Regions from separate parts of the Brevibacillus sp. MS2.2 genome, predicted to be linked through region 2. Evidence: riboswitches for the same ligand, from Rfam matches in the RefSeq annotation. Region 2 holds a riboswitch; each other region holds the start of a gene.

Region 1 (5,624 bases), on a different contig from region 2:
CTATATTTTGCTGGCATTAATACGGAAATTGGCGTTGCTTGTGCTGAACCGATATCCATTTCAGCGTAGTAAACTCTTCTAAGCTCCATTGACCGTTCAAACGTCCCAACCCGGAGTGCTTTTCACCGCCAAACGCCACGATTGGCTCGTCATTGATCGTTCCATCGTTGATGTGAATCATGCCAGTCTCAATTCGTTTGGCCATCTGGGCACCTCTCTCCAGATCGCGTGTATGAATCGCCCCGGACAATCCAAATGGTGTCTCGTTCGCCATGCGAATCGCTTCTTCCTCGGAAGCAAACGACATGATGCAAACAGCCGGACCAAACAGCTCTTTAGAAGCAATCGACATGTCTGTGGTCACTCCTGTCAAAACGATCGGCTCGACCAGGTTGCCCTTTACTTCCCCTTTCAATGCAGGAACGGCTCCTTCCCGTATCGCCTCATCAATCGTTGCCATCAGGTTGGCGACTTGCCGTTGATTGATGAGTGGACCGATTACCGTGTCAGGATCATTTGGGTCGCCTACCTTGAGTCCAGATACTTTTTCCACATACAGATCGAGGAATTTATCGTATACATCTTGGTGAACCAGAACCCTGTTAGCCGACATGCAAATCTGACCTTGGTGGGTAAAGCGGCTGAATACCGCTGCATTAACGGCATACTGGAGATCCGCATCCTCCAAAACGATCAGTGCACTATTGCCGCCCAGCTCCAAAATCGCCTTTTTGAAATGCTTCGCTGCCACTTGCGCGATATGGCTTCCTACTTGGCTAGAGCCTGTAAACGAAAGGATGCGCGGAATCGGGTGGGAGACAAAACCATCGCCAATTTCCGCAATATCCGTCACAACAACGTTGATCAAGCCTTTTGGCAGACCTACTTCTTCAAAAATTTTCGCGATGAGCGTCCCACCCGTGATTGGCGTGTGCTCATGCGGTTTAAGAACGACACCGTTGCCCGCGCCAAGAGCTGGAGCTACGGACTTCATCGACAGATAGAACGGGAAGTTGAACGGACTGATGACACCGACAACGCCTGCGGGAATCCGATACAAGCGATTTTCTTTTCCGTCTACGGGAGAAGGAAGAATTTTTCCTTCCATGCGTACGGGGAACGTAGCCGCCTCGCGAATAATATCCTTCACAAGCCCGATCTCAAAAAACGCCTTTAATCGGGTTCCACCCAATTCACGTATGATGATCTGAATGATTTCTTCTTCATTCTCTTCGATATAGTGAACAGCTCGCTCCAACATTCGGGATTTGGTATAGGCATTCACTTCATCCCACTCTTTTTTCGCGTTGGCTGCCGCCTTGTAAGCCGCGTCGATATCCTCCAGATTTGCCATTTTGAATTCTGCGATGACTTCCCCGTTGTAAGGGTTGATATCTTGCAATGTCTTCGCGCCCAGTCCGTCGCGCCACTCCCCATTAATGTACTGCTTGTCCAGTGTTTGAAGGATTGACATGCTTTAACCTCTCCCTTTTGTAAAGGTAATAGGCCCCTTTCGCCTGAAAGGAGCCGTAAAACTAAAACAGCAAAATACACTGCTAGTCGGCAACCCGGCTGCCATCGTAACTTGTACATTAGGCCCGTGGCTTTGCGTCCCCAATTTTCAATGGGTTTGCCCATTCATAGCGAATGCTGGTAGGATTTTGTCGAAAAAAGGAAAGATATGGAGAATCCTACTTTGATTATAGTACTCCATTTCGAATAGTCAAACGAAAACATGTAAATAATTAGTGAAAGAAAGTGAACAAATACCAAAAAGTCCGCATCGCTTGAATACGGACTCCTGATTCTTTTTCCTTATGATCACAATAACTTTTTGACATCCTTTACGCTCGTCGCGAGCATTTGCTCTACCGCGTTGGCGTCCCTCACATGCTTGGTCAAGCCTTCATTCAGCTCGTCCAGCAAGCTCTTTGCATCACTTACCTGCTGGGACACATCGTCAGCAAATCGCTTTTGGTGCGCGATGATTTCCATCACGCCTGACACTTCGACGTTCAGGGCCTGGAAAGCATTCACGATCTGATCCGTCTTCTCCGCAGCATCCTTGCTGATAGAAAGTCCGTTTTTGATCGCACTGCTGCTTTTTTCACTGTTGGACAACGCTTCTTTTGTTTCTTCCTGAATCTTGCCGATCAATTCTGCAATCGTCTTGGTCGAGTTCGCTGTCATCTCGGCCAGCTTCCGTACCTCATCCGCTACGACAGCAAAGCCTCGGCCTTGTTCACCCGCACGTGCCGCTTCTATCGCTGCATTCAGGGCGAGAAGGTTGGTCTGATTGGCAATGTCGCTGATCACCTTGACGATACTCGTAATTTCCGAAGAGCGCTCTTCCAAGCGGCTCATGGATTTGGACGTATGGACCGATTCTTTGTCGAGCAGGCTCATGACTTCCACAACGTCCGTCATAGCCTTTTTGCCTTCATCTGCACGCGCTACCGATTGTTTGCAGATATCTGTCAGGCGCTCTCCTCGATCCGACAGTTGGCTCGCAGATTCATCATCCCGCTCGTTAATGACCTGGATATTATCTACGACACGCTTCATTCTCGTCACCAAGCGCACCATTTGCTCGGATTCGGCGTTCATCGCTTGGTTTGAAGTGAAGATCGCACCCAACTGTTCGTAAATACCGCGAAGCTCATGTTTCCAAGCGTCTTGCTGTCCTGCCATTGTGGTCGTGGGAGTTGCCACTGTCGTCGCTGCTGTCTCTTTTTCTGCCAGGCCTTTGTCTTTTTTCCAAAACATCCGCTTCCCTCTCCTTTGTACCCATCAATTGTCACCTCGGCGGCTATATACGCGGGACTCGATTATTCCCGGATGTTGTTTCGCCAAGCTCAGCAAGTTTTCCAAGAAATAATAGTGACCCTCCAAGAGCTCCACGTCTTTACGCTCAAATTGCTTCGCCTGCAAATACTGCTGCATTTCCAAAGCATAGCGCTCCAGTTTATCGTGAAAATCGTTGGCACGAAGCATTTGCTCCACTTCTGGATATTCTGTTTTCAGGCGATTCAGCTCGCTGTATACACGCCCACCCTCCAGAATCATCTGGTAGGCCGTACGCTCGAGCGTAGCTGTCGTAGCTGCCTCCTGCTCCTCACGCTCCTCGCGCAAAGCTGCCAAGTACGTGATAAAATGGTAGACAGTTAAAAACAATGGTCCTAAAAACAGAATGATCCCTGCTTTGTACACATGCTGATTGGACAAATTGCTGATGAGCAGGAACAAGTGAAACAAGATCGCACCCAACCATACATAGATGATGATTTGGTGATTGATCTTCCCTGCCTTTTGGTGGCGTGAAAAGGCAAAGGTAAGTCCGAGCAGATAAAAGGCAAGTAACGTAAAGCTGGCAGAAAACAAAGCCATCTCCATATCGATCAGCCAATCTGCGTCGGCGGGTATTTCGATAAAGAATTCAAAAGCGAGCACCAGCAGTGAGAACAGCAACCCCATGATCCAAAACCGGCTTACTTCCGAGTCATTCCTCCGCCGGGAGCGGTAGCGTTTTGCACGGGATCCTTCCATAATGCTCTCACCTCATTCTCTATGATTCGCCATGATTCTATGTTTTCCTTTCACATGGGGCCAAAATCTGACATCGGAGGCTGTTATGACAAAAAATTTACCAACAACATTTACCGAGCGCATGCAAACCATGCTTGGACACGATTATGAGGCATTCGTTTCCTCGTATGATCAGCCTGTGACACACGGCTTGCGGGTCAATCCGTTGAAGGTCGGTCGTGACGATTTTTTGAAAATCTCGCCGTTTTCTCTGGAAGCAGTCCCTTGGTGCGAAACCGGTTTTCGCTACAAAGAGCCAGATCGTCCCGGCAAGCATCCTTTTCACTCCGCTGGCATGTACTATTTGCAGGAGCCAAGCGCGATGTCCGCTGCCGAAGCACTCGGCGCACAGCCTGGTGAGCGAATCCTCGACCTGTGTGCAGCGCCAGGGGGAAAATCGACGCAGCTTGCAGCGTTTTTGCGTGGACAAGGAATGCTCGTAGCAAACGAAATCCATCCTGTTCGGGCAAAAGCCTTGTCAGAAAATCTGGAGCGCTGCGGCGTGACCAATGCCGTCGTGACCAATGAAACGCCTGAACGCTTACAGGAGCGATTCCCCCAGTTTTTTGACCGAATTTTAGTAGACGCTCCATGCTCTGGCGAAGGAATGTTCCGCAAGCTACCCGAAGCAATTGAAGACTGGAGCCCTGCAAAAGTAACCGAATGCCATGTCATGCAAGGCGATATTCTCGAGGCGGCCGCTGCTATGCTGAAGCCAGGCGGAACGTTGGTCTACTCCACCTGCACATTTGCTCCATTAGAAAATGAGCAGTCACTGGTTAACTTCCTGGGAAGTCACCCGGAATTTGAAATCGTTCCGCTGCCACATGCAGATTGCTTTTCTGCTGGTCAACCCGAGTGGGCGTCGCCGCAAAACGAGCAGCTCACCCAGACAGCCAGATTGTGGCCCCATCGTCTCCAGGGAGAGGGGCATTACCTCGCCAAGCTGCAAAAGAGTGAGACCGCTGAAGTTCATGAACCTTCCGGGAAGCGTAAAGAAAAGCGTGTGGTAAAATCGGCTCCGGCAGGTCGAAAAGAAGCCCTGGCAGCCTGGCGTACGTTCGCGGACGAAGCGCTCCCGGCGCTCTCCCAACCATTCGATGATGAATCAGCTTTTCTTTTGTTCGGCGAGCAGCTTTACTACTCACCTGCTCCCGAGCTCGACTTGGACAAGCTCAAGGTCGCTCGCGTCGGTCTGCACCTAGGAACCGTAAAAAAGAACAGATTTGAACCTGCACACGCCTTGGCACTCGCCCTCTCTCCTGCGGAGGCAGCCCGTGTCGCTTCCTATGGCGCAGACGATCCTGAAATGTTGCGATACTTAAAAGGAGAAGCGCTCACGCGTGACGGTGATAGCGGCTGGACGCTGGTTACTGTAGATGGATTCTCCATCGGTTGGGGCAAGCAATCTGAGGGGCAACTCAAAAATCATTATCCTAAGGGTCTACGGTGGTTGTAGTTTTGCTTCAAAAATAAAAAAAGCTCACAAGGCTACACGAGATGCATTCGTGGCTGCTTGTGGGCTTTTCTCTTTTTCTTATGATCTCCCTCTGCGGGACGGATTGTCTACAACGGTCAAAGAGCCATTTCTAATATAACGCAATATTTTTGAAACAGATATCCCTGTTGCGTTGGCAATTTGCATCGCATTCGAATTCGGATACGTTCTCACGTAATTGCGAATCATCTGGTAGTCTTGTATTTCGTTTTCTCCGCAAACCTGGCAACTGTACTCTCCCCGGCCCATCGGACTGCCGCATTTCAAGCACGTATCCGTCGTCATCACTGGTTCTCCTCACACCCTGTACTATGGTACTTTTACAAGAAAGGGTTCTATCTTCCTATCTATTACCCAAATCACATGGGAGGAAAACACTATTTCTATCGCAATTCCTGTATTCTGTTAAAATTCGATGCCGTCATTCCGAACTCCTTCAAAAAAGCCAGTATAGGGCCTCAAACCGCTTTTTGCAGAAGGACAATCGCAACCCCAATTAGAAAGACTCCACTGAGCCCATGAAAAACGTTGAGCCAAACCG
Region 2 (5,624 bases):
GAGTCGGGGAGGAACCTGCACCGGAGAGCATGGTGTGGGTGTAGGGAAAATCAAATATCAGCGCAAGGAGCACGGAGAAGCACTGGACGTCATGCAAGCCATGAAGCATGTGCTGGACCCGAATGGCATTTTGAATCCGGGAAAAATTTTCGGGAAGTAACAGAGAGCCTGCATTCTGAACATTTGTCGGAATGTGGGCTTTTTCTTTTGCGTAATGTGTCGAAGAGGAAAGGAGAAAGGATGCTGATGCAGAATGTAGAAGATTGGTAACTGGTGCATTACATTCTGGTGTGGCAGGGAGGCAAGTATGAAGTCCATTGTTGAAATTGCCAAGATTGCAGGTATCGAAGAACAGCATTTGGAGCTATACGGAAAGTATAAGGCCAAACTATCAGATGAGCTATGGGAGCAAGTGAAGAATCGCCCTGATGGCAAACTGATTCTTGTTACAGCGATGAACCCTAACCCGGCGGGAGCAGGCAAGACGCTCACGACAATTGGTCTGTCACAAGCATTAAATTATCTCGGGAAGAAAACAATTGCAGCGCTTCGCGAGCCGTCCTTGGGCCCTTGCATGGGGATCAAAGGAGGCGCTACCGGAAGCGGCCAAGCACAAATTCTCCCGGCTGATGAAATTAACCTGCATTTTACAGGGGACATTCATGCGATTACAGCTGCACATAACTTGTTGGCGGCGATGATCGACAATCATATTTTCCATGGCAATCCGCGCGGGCTCAATCCAAAGAAAATCGTCTGGAAACGGGCTATGGACATGAACGACCGAGCACTGCGTAACATCGTGGTTGGTCTGGGTGACGGCAATGGAATGACGCGTGAGGATGGCTTCATGATTACGACCGCATCGGAAATCATGGCGATTTTATGCTTGAGTGAGAATCTGGCAGACTTGCGCGAGCGGTTGAACCATATCATTATTGGCTATGATTTCCATGATCAGCCTGTACGGGCAGAAGAAATCAACACGGTTGATGCCATGTGCGTTCTCTTGAAGGAAGCTATCAAGCCTAATCTCGTACAGACAATCGAAGGAACTCCTGTCATCATTCACGGCGGACCTTTTGCCAATATCGCGCATGGGTGCAGCAGCGTGATCGGAACTAAGATGGCCTTGAAGCTGGCAGATTACGTCGTAACAGAGGCGGGCTTTGGTGCGGATCTGGGAGCAGAGAAGTTTTTTGACATCAAGTGCAGAAAAGCAGGCCTGACTCCATCGGCTGCTGTCGTGGTCATTACGGTCCGTTCGTTGAAATACAACGGCGGGGTAAAAGTACCTGACCTCGCAGTGGAGAACTTGTCTGCTCTGGAAAAAGGCTTCGAAAACGTCAAGCGCCATCTGGAAAACCTGCAAAAGTTCGGTGTGCCAGCAGTGGTGGCGATCAATCATTTTGCGACAGATACCCAGGCAGAGGTCGATGCCGTAATTGCGTTATGCCAAGCGGCTGGAGCTGAGGCAGCCCTTTCTAAAGTGTGGGCAGAAGGAGGAGCTGGCGGTGTCGAGCTGGCTGAAAAAGTGACCCGTGCAGCAGAGCGGCCTTCCTCCTTCCGATTCTTGTATGAAGAAGACCTCAGCATTAAAGACAAGATTGAGACTGTCGTGAAAGAAGTATACCGTGGATCAGGGGTTGTCTTTTCGCCCCTTGCATTGAAAACGATGCAAAAGGTAGAAGAAATGGGCATGTCCCATCTGCCTGTGTGCATGGCGAAAACACCTTACTCCTTTACGGATCGCGCTGATTTGCTGGGAGCACCTGTTGACTTCACGATTCAAGTGAGTGAAGTGCGCATATCAGCAGGAGCTGGTTTTATCGTCGCACTGACCGGAAGCTTGGTTACGATGCCAGGCCTCCCGAAAAAGCCGGCCGCGGAATCGTTATATGTAGACGAGGATGGGCAAGTGATCGGATTAAGCTAATCAAAAAAGTTTGACAAAAAGCTGACAACTGTAAAAGGTTGTCAGCTTTTTTGTGTTTTTGAGGTTTATTGGCGGAAAGTTATGGGAAAAGAAAGGTGAGATTGAAAAAAAAGTGGACTTAAATTGAAAAAACAACAAGGAATGACAAAGGCAAACCTGCTGAAAGGCAGGGACGCAAAGCCACGGGTCTAAGGACGAAAGTCAAATGACTTTCGCAGCTAGGACAGCCGGGTTGCCATACCGTAGTCATAATGGGCTGTCGGTGGGCAGTCTTTTTTTTGTTGAAAAAAGAGAAGGGAGAGGGATTCGGTATGAAAAATAGTTTGAAGAATAAGCTAATTATCGTTTTGTGCCTGCTGTTGGTTATTAGTTTGGGTACGGTTTGCGGTGCCAGTTATTGGAGTGCTTCCAATCTTTTGGCAGACAGTCTGGACAAAGAAGCTGAGTTGTCAGCTAGCAATCTCTCGATTCGTATCGATGGTTTCTTTCAAGAAAAAATTGAGATTGTAAGAGCGATGGGAGGATTGATGTCGGCAGATCAAAATGTCGAATACGACCTGAAACTCATTCAAGCAGCCCAAAAGAAAAACCCCCAGTTTGAGACGTTCTTCTTTTCGCATGACTTAAGCGGTAAGAAAGTGATCAATTTCATGGGAGAAGTGACCGACATCTCGGATCGTCCGCATATTAAGGAAGCGAGTAAAGGGGAAGGAAAGGTTGTTGTCTCCGAGCCAGTTATTTCGAAGCGGACAGGGAATAACATCGTGACCCTTGTCGTTCCATTGATGAAGGACAATCGTCAATACGGTTATATCGGCTCTACGATTCCTATCAATGAAATTCAGAAAAAGGTGTCCGAGGAGAAGTTCGGTGAATTTGGCTACGCCTTTTTAGTAAGCAAAACAGGAACATTTATTTATCATCCGAATAGCGAGTACATTCTGAAGGAATCGATTCTCGACACGGGTATTCTTGAGCTTCAGACTGCCTTTGAAGAAATCAAGCAAGGGAATCATGGAATCGCCCAATATATAGACGAGAATACAGAGCGATTTGCTTCCTATGCTCCTACCAGTTTGAACTGGGGCATATACATCACTGCACCTGTAGCAGAGCTGCATGCGCCTGTTGATCAACTGTCAGTTCGATTGCTGGTGATTTCCCTCATCGTGTTGGCAATTGGGGTTGTCCTCGTTTATTTCTTGGCTGTACGCATGGTGAAACCAATTGAGCGTCTGAATCGCGCAGTAAATGTAGTGGCGCAGGGGAACTTGAAAGAGACCGTAACGGTTGACGGAAAAGACGAGATTGCCATTCTGTCACGTGACTTTAACCAGACGGTATCGCACTTGAAAAATTTGATCGAAGACGTATCTCTGTCGTCTGATCAAGTACAGCGTTTTAGTCAGGAAGTATCCGAAGGCATTAAACAAGCGACGGAAAACATCAACCAAATCGGCATGTCTATCGCACAGATTTCTGAGGGAGCAGAGGCGCAGGCCACCAGCTCGCAGGATGTCGCGTTGTCTATGAATGACATGGCAGCAGGCATCGTGAAAATCGCGGAGACGTCTGCACATGTTTCAGAGGCTGCCCAGGTAGCAACAGAGCAGGCAGAGCAAGGTACTGCTGTGGTAGAGCAAGCAGTGCTCCAGATGGGAAGCATTGGCGAGGGAACATCGAAGGCGACAGTAGCCATCGAGCAGCTCAACAATCGCTCCAAAGAAATCGAAGGCATTCTCGATACGATCAGTCAGTTGACCTCGCAAATCAATTTGCTTGCTTTGAACGCTTCGATTGAGGCAGCCCGTGCAGGCGAGCATGGACGTGGGTTTGCTGTCGTTGCCGGAGAGGTGAAAAAGCTGGCGAATCAATCCGAAGAATCCGCATCCAAAATCGCGATGCTGATCGGAGAAATCCAGCAGGATACTCGTCACGCGGTAGAGGTCATGACCGCGGGCAACCAAAACGCACAGCATGGTATTCAACTGGTCGAAGAGGTTCGCGAAATCTTCGGGCATATTCTGGAGTCTTCCCGTAACGTTGCCGCGCACATTTTGGAAGTATCCGCAGCATCTGAACAAATGTCGGCAGGCTCCCAACAGGTGAGTGCTTCTGTAGATGAAATGCATAACATTGCAAAACATGCTTCACTCGACGCGCAAACAGTGGCAAAGGCAACGGAAGAGCAGCTTCAAGCCATCCAGGAAATTGGCCAGTCTGTCGAGCGTTTGAATGCAGTGGCAGAAGAATTACAGCAAGGAATCGGCAGGTTTACTGTGTAGGAGGCAGCTCAACAGGTTGTAAGTCCTCTTCTTTGAAAGGGGGGATGCCATTGGGGGATGATGGAGTTTGTGTCTGATAACTAAATTCATTACCGTTTAACAGGAGGAGAACCCAGATGAAAAAATTCACAAAAACAATCTTGGCGAGCACACTCGCTGCAACTATGCTCATGACATCAGGAACAGGTGCTTTTGCCGCAACAGCGGTTAAGCCTGTCCAAACCGTAGCTGCTGAAGCTGCTAAAAAACCGCAAGCGAAGAAGTTTGAGTCCCGTTTGGACGAAATCATTGCGAGAGGCTATATCCTCGTAGGTACTCCAGGTGACTACAAACCGTTTACATATTTGAATCCAAAAACGAACCAATTCGAAGGTTACGATATCGACGCGATGAAAGAATTCGCAAAAAGCTTGGGAGTAGAGGCGCGTTTTGTCCAAACATCATGGCCGACGTTGATGGACGATCTTTTGGCAAATAAATTCGATATTGCTGTCGGAGGCGTAACGCGCAACACAGATCGCCAGAAAAAAGCTCACATGAGCGACCCTTATATTATGTTCGGTAAAGCTCCGCTCATCCGTGCAGAAGACAAGGACAAGTACAAGAGTGTAGCAGATATCAACAAGCCAGAGGTGCGCATTGGTGTGAATCCAGGAGGCACCAACGAAAAATTCGTTCGTGAGCACCTGACAAAAGCAACTGTGACTGTTGAACAAAACAACCTCGACATTCCTGGTCTGGTAGCAAGCGGTAAGTACGATGTGATGATCACGGATACGCTGGAAGCGATTGTATATTCCAAAGCAGACTCCCGCCTGTATGCCGCTCTGACTGACAACCCGTTCACCAAGAGTGAAAAAGCGTACATGATTCACCGTGGAGACAGCATCTTCGCTAACTACCTGGATCTGTGGATGGACGAGATGAAACTGCAAGGGAAGTTTGATGAGCTGTACAACAAATGGGTAAAATAATTCAATAACAGACAAGCAGCCTGATTCTGGGCTGCTTTGTTATTTTTTACAAACGGTTGCCACACAAAATCAGGCAATTTAGGTATATAAGCAGTTTGCTTTTTCAGGCATTGCATGGTACGATTACAGCTATGTTCTTTAGGGTGCTACGTACAATCGGGGATAAAAGGGCATGTTCCGGATCGTAAGGAATAGTGCCCTTTTTTTTGAGAATTTTATAGATGAAGGTATTGATAAAGGAGACTGACATTCATTGGCGACTTTTAATGATTTTGGCTTACACCACTCCATTGTTAGAGCGTTGAGCAACATGGGCTTCGAAGAGGCTACAGCGATTCAGGATCAAACAGTTCCTGTAGCACTGCAAGGTCGTGACCTGATCGGTCAGGCACAAACAGGTACTGGTAAAACGGCTGCATTCGGTATTCC
Region 3 (5,624 bases), on a different contig from region 2:
CAGTCTCGCAAACCGCGTGTCGCATCGATAGGCAATGCTTCACTTGCTCCATAGCCACGCATATCAGGTGCATATACACGGTACTGGTCACATAGAGCCGCAATGGTATCATCCCAGAACAAGTTGGCTGATGCATTACCGTGAATGAGGAGAAGCGGTTCTCCTTCCGGTACGCCTGCTGTCAGATAGGAAACGAGCAATCGATCGGTCTGAATCGTTTTTGTTTCGATTCGTGCATCCATCAATGATGTGCCACCTTTCATTGTATGAGATTGTAAATATCAGAATATTTTTATTATATATCTGTTCGGTTACAAAATGAGAAAAGAAAACAACCGCCTATAAAAGGCGGTTGCAGGAAGGTTACATATGGAGACCACGCATCTGTTGTTCGATTTTCTCAAAGCCGCCAGAAACCTTAACGACTTCGTCTTTTTGCTCAGAAACGAGAACAAGTACTTCTTCCAGGCTCTCTTTGTTCTTGTCGGTAATATCTGCGTTGACTTCTACTTTTGCGCCGACTTCCTGAATCATGCTGTGAACATGGACGATGAACTCTTGCAGGTTTTTCGTTTTATCCGCAAAATTTTGCATGTAGTTGTCTACATTGGTGAACATTTCTTGTACTTCGAGGATGCCTTCGCTATTTTTCTCAAAAGAAGTCTGTGACTCGGAAATCATATCCGATACGAGCTTCATTTTTTCGCGAATGGTCATCAGCAGGCTCGAGATCGACTCTGAGGATAGCTTGGAGGATTCCGCCAGCTTGCGTACTTCATCTGCTACGACAGCAAATCCTCGGCCGTGCTCGCCTGCGCGAGACGCTTCAATCGTGGCATTGAGTGCCAACAGATTGGTTTGTGCAGAAATCTCGGAAATGGTTTGAATGATTTTCCCAATCGATTCGGTTTCTTTATTGAGCTCTTGAATCAGCTGGTTCGTACCTTGGATGTCCGTGATAAATCGTTCAAAGTCATTGCCGATGTTGCCAATGCGTTTGCCGCTCTCGCTAGTGGCTTCTTTGGTCGATTCTACGTACTCATGCATCTCTGTAACAGAGCGGGTCATGTCCTCAACTTGCAGATTCGTCGAGCTCATTTCCCGACGCAGCTCGTCCGTATTGCTGGTTTGGATCGTAAAGGACTCCATAATGTCTTGCAGGGAAGCGACGGTTTCGACAGCGCGAACATTTACACCGTCCGTCACCTTGTTCAAATTCTCTTGATAGTCTTGCATAGAGGTGAGTGATTCGTTGATCTGATCCAGAACACGTTGCAACGATTCCTTCGAGGCAATCGCTTCTTGCTTTTGTTGCTCACTTTCCTCTTGCAGCTTGTTATTGAATACAGCATGCATCATGCTCGTGACAGAGACGAAGCAGAAGGTAAGCAGGAAGTACATCAGATCAAGATTGCTTGTCGAATGGAAAATCGTTTCTCTCTGTGTCAGGAAGTAGTAAGAGACAATGCCCAATGTCGATACAATCGTCAAAATATTAATGAGTCGGTCTTGATAAATCCCCATGACTGCTACAAAGAACATAATGGTCATGATATTGATCATATGCGGGTCCAGTCCAACTATGATGAACATGAAGATCCCGATTACGGCGAAGTTGAAAAACTTCATGAAGGGCGCTGCTTTTTCACGGAAGCTCGGGCGATTGGAGATGTAAGTAAAAGGTGCCAGCACGCCATACAAAATACCCAGCACCGTGAAAACGAATGTGTACGGTACGCCTAGAAAGAGGTTTAAGACTTGAACAACCGTAATAATACTGGCGAATACGATTACGACCCAATTATTTCTTCTTCTCAATAGATCAATGTTATCCATGTTTTACCCACCTACCTCGACTTTTACTTGGTTGGATGACGACGAATTGTACCAGGAATATTTCGGATCATGCTTATTGTCATAGACATCTTTTAGATGGAAGAGGGTCGGAATGGCATCAGCCCCTTTGTAAAAGACGATTTCTTTGGTCTGAATCGCCTTTACATGATACTTCTTGTTGATGAACGTAAAAAAAGTCGGATCTGCTACCCCGATTGCGTGGGTATATCCATGCTTTTCAGCGTAATCTATCATCAAGCAAATTCCTTTTTGCCCTAGTTGTCCACGGTATTTCGGCAAAACAGCGAGACTGTCTACCTCCATTACTTTCATGTCTTCTGTAACAACATCCTGAAAAAGTGATTTCATATAAGCACTTGATTTGGAAAAGGGCGTCATTTCAAATGTTCCACCTGCTTCACCATCTTCGGCAATTAAGAGGAACAGAGCCGAGCCTTCTTTCGCGTACTCCATTTCGAAGCCCATGCTTGTCCATACTGTTTCTTTGATCTCATGAAATTTTGCTAACTCTTGTACGGTTTCTACTTGTTTGTACATAACTTGTCCACTCCATCATTTTCTCTGATTGAACCATGTTGTGTATGTTTGACGTCTCAAAAGTTATGTTTTTCCATCCGTTACGAAAATGAAAGTGCTTTCATCCTCCTTTCAAAAATGTAAACACCAAAAAAGGCCGTTCCATCGAAATGGAACAACCGAAGCTACCAACATCAAAAAATGGTCTCAAGATGATGGCAACCCGGCTATCATGGTCAAAGACTGTAGACCCGTGGTTTTGCGTCGCCACCTTTCGATGACTTTGCCTTTTGCATTTATTAGCAAAATTTGTAAAAACGTGTCGAATTTTGCTAGACATAATCATGCAAAATATAAGCCAAAAGATATATCTTTGTCAAGTTTTGGTAGGGAAAAGAAACTAATTGTTCATAAAGTATGAACGTACGAAAAAACCAGTTGCTGTTTCAACTGGTTTTTCATTTTAGGGACTTTAGGTTATGGTTTGCAGAATGTCTAGAACTTCAGTAGGCTCCATTCTCTTTTTGTAATCTGGATCTAAGCATGCTGACCGGATTACGCCCTGGTTGTTGAGGATATAAGTAGCAGGAATGGGGAGCGTCCAGGAATCGTCACTGTTAAAATGTTTGAGATCAATATCCAATGATCGGTAAGTATCCTGTAAATAATCAGGCAGTCTGAATCTGAGTTTATATTTTTCTGCCACCTGGTTATTGGTATCGCATAACAAGGGGAAGCTCAGTCCGTTTTTCTCTTGCATAGTAAGAGAGTGTGCAGGAGATTGTGGACTAATGGCAAGCAATTGGGCACCCAGAGAGGTTATCGTATCGATCTGTTTTTGGTATGCTTGCAGCTCCAAATTGCAGTAGGGGCACCATGATCCACGGAAAAATGTGAGGACGACGGGACCTTTTACGACTTCTTCCGACAGGATAAAGGTCTTGCCAGTGTGGTCGTTCAACGTAAAATCAGGCGCAATCGAACCAATCGGCAAGCCCTTTGCCTGCCCAGAGGTCCGCAGCTCCTCGAGTGATCTTGTAAATGCATCCGTTACTTCACGAGTGAGGAAGTCTGCTATTTGAATGGTTGTATGATCTAGCTCTTCGCGCAGGCTCTGAAAATGTGGTTTATTCATATGTCGTTCCCCTCTTTTTCGAAAGAATAGTAGAAGCCATAGCTTTACGATATCTTTCTTTTGGAGGGAAAGATGTAATCTGAATTACATTTTCTTCAAAATTTTGTCCCGATGAATGGAAATGGATTTAAAGCCTGTTTGAATCAGTTCTTCTCTTGCTAAAGCACGTAATGCTACCGTCACAGCTTCCCTGGATGCCCCGACAAAGTGGGCGAGTTCTTGATGGGAAAGAGATAAATCAATTTTTTGAAACGCCGAACTGCTGGGATTGCCAAATTGATCGGCAAGCTTTACTAACGTGGAAAGAATGCGATCTTGTAAAGGGAGAAGGGCAAGATTTTCGGCTGCCTGGCTGATCGAAACCATTCTATCGCTAATGAGCTTCATGATCTTCATCATCAGTTGAGGATGTTCGATTATGTAGCTCTCAAATTTTGCTTTGCTCATTTTACAAATGAGGCAGTCTTCGATGGTTTCTATATACATCTCCCTCGTACCTAATGAGAGCAAATCCATTTCTCCAAACACATTGCCTTCCCCGAGGATATCAAATGTGAACTGCCGCCCATCCCGATTTACTTTATATAAACGTACTTTCCCCTGTTTGATGAAGTAGAAGCCCTCTGAAAAAGTTTCTGGTGTTTGAATGCACGTATTTTGGGGGAAAGGGGTTAGAGAGGTTAATTGATCAATTAAGCGCAAACTTTCCTCGGATAATGAATTCAACAAATAAAATTGGGATAAATATGTGATTCGGTTCATCATTTCTGTTCGGTTTGGGTCTTCAGGATCGTTCTTTTCGCTTTAGTGACAATTCTTTTCGTTTCCTTTGTATCAGAGATTCTTAGCCACTCGTCACAAAGCTGCGTTACCCAGTCTGGTTGTGATTTACTCGCATCGTTCAACCAATTCCCTACAGAATCTTGAACATATTTAGATGCATCTGATTTCACTTGCGTGAGTAAAGGCAGGCAGCGAGCAGGCTCATTTTTCAATGCGTCAATATGCTTACACCAGACCCCTCGTGGGCGTGTGGCTTCTACCGCAAAGCGGCGATCAACAGCCTGCCACTCAGTCAAATTGACGCTTTCTAATTCTCCAGCATGAAGGAGTGCTAATACATTTTCAGGGATGAGCGAGGCTTTTCTTGCTCCTTTTCTCGTGCGCACCGAATCAGGCATTTTCAACGAACTCCTTTTCGCAATAATGGTAAAAGTATACATAAAAATCACCGGTAACAAAAATTTTCCAACTATCCGATAACTAGAAGGAATAGGAGGGGATTTTGATGAAGGAAGTAAAAGTGATTCAATTTTACTTTTCCGGAGGCGGTGAAATGATTAGCATCGAGACGACGGAACCGGAAGAGATCATTCAAATGGTCGCGAATCAAAACGACGGATGGCTCCAGTATGATGATGTTGTCATTAACGTGAGAAATGTTTTGTATATCAGAGTACGCGATCAGGCGTAAGAATAGGAAAAGAGTGTCAAGCTCTAACACGAAAAAGCTCTCCTTTGAATGTGGAGGGCTTTTTCGTGTTGGAGGCACCGCTGCTGGTTATCCTATTTAATAGAAGAAAAAGGAGGGTGGCAAGATGACGCTGGAAGAAGTCATGCAGCAGCTCGAAGCGATGGGGACAGAGCAGACGAAAAAAACGTTATTGCGGCATGGTGCAAAGGAGCCTTTGTTTGGCGTGCGAGTCGGCGATATGAAGAAGCTGGTCAAGGAGGTAAAACGTGATCAGCAGCTCGTCCAGGCGCTGTACGATACGGGAAACTACGACGCCATGTACTTGGCCGGATTGACGGTTGACCCGAAGAGCATGACAAAAGAGCAGCTACAGGCTTGGGTCAAGGAAGCGTCATGGTACGCACCCGCCGAATATACGGTTGCGAGTGTAGCTGCTGAGAGTCATTTTGCTATGGAGTTGGCACGGGAATGGATCGAGTCAACGGAAGAGATGGTAGCTACCTGTGGGTGGAATACGTATTCGAACTATTTATCGATTACTCCAGATAAACAGCTAGATAAAGAAGAAATCAAACGGCTCCTCGTGAGAGTGAAGGAGACGATTCATCAGGAACAAAATCGCGTCCGGTACACCATGAATCA

The links. A riboswitch is a leader RNA that binds a small molecule or an ion and turns the genes downstream of it on or off. The one in region 2 is predicted to bind cyclic di-GMP.
Region 1: linked by a shared signal. The riboswitch ahead of yfmT (benzaldehyde dehydrogenase) and the one ahead of HP568_RS01190 (methyl-accepting chemotaxis protein) in region 2 are both predicted to bind cyclic di-GMP.
Region 3: linked by a shared signal. The riboswitch ahead of HP568_RS27290 (GNAT family N-acetyltransferase) and the one ahead of HP568_RS01190 (methyl-accepting chemotaxis protein) in region 2 are both predicted to bind cyclic di-GMP.

What each region holds. Positions count from the first base shown of each region.
Region 1 covers NZ_JABSUZ010000012.1:132,063-137,686, forward strand. Annotated here, with positions in the region: gene yfmT (benzaldehyde dehydrogenase) at 17-1,474, opposite strand; cyclic di-GMP riboswitch class I at 1,560-1,645, opposite strand; gene HP568_RS13760 (methyl-accepting chemotaxis protein) at 1,822-2,766, opposite strand; gene HP568_RS13765 (hypothetical protein) at 2,791-3,546, opposite strand; gene HP568_RS13770 (RsmF rRNA methyltransferase first C-terminal domain-containing protein) at 3,632-5,044, shown strand; gene HP568_RS13775 (hypothetical protein) at 5,123-5,368, opposite strand; gene HP568_RS13780 (LysE family translocator) at 5,542-5,624, opposite strand, start outside.
Region 2 covers NZ_JABSUZ010000001.1:273,112-278,735, reverse strand. Annotated here, with positions in the region: gene HP568_RS01200 (FAD-binding oxidoreductase) at 1-160, shown strand, start outside; gene HP568_RS01195 (formate--tetrahydrofolate ligase) at 308-1,936, shown strand; cyclic di-GMP riboswitch class I at 2,076-2,176, shown strand; gene HP568_RS01190 (methyl-accepting chemotaxis protein) at 2,248-4,221, shown strand; gene HP568_RS01185 (transporter substrate-binding domain-containing protein) at 4,338-5,195, shown strand; gene cshA (degradosome RNA helicase CshA) at 5,449-5,624, shown strand, end outside.
Region 3 covers NZ_JABSUZ010000050.1:13,315-18,938, reverse strand. Annotated here, with positions in the region: gene HP568_RS27300 (alpha/beta hydrolase) at 1-242, opposite strand, end outside; gene HP568_RS27295 (methyl-accepting chemotaxis protein) at 364-1,836, opposite strand; gene HP568_RS27290 (GNAT family N-acetyltransferase) at 1,840-2,394, opposite strand; cyclic di-GMP riboswitch class I at 2,588-2,671, opposite strand; gene HP568_RS27285 (peroxiredoxin-like family protein) at 2,846-3,508, opposite strand; gene HP568_RS27280 (Crp/Fnr family transcriptional regulator) at 3,593-4,270, opposite strand; partial or broken gene HP568_RS27275 (DNA alkylation repair protein) at 4,270-4,587, opposite strand; gene HP568_RS27270 (hypothetical protein) at 4,797-4,982, shown strand; gene HP568_RS27265 (DNA alkylation repair protein) at 5,107-5,624, shown strand, end outside.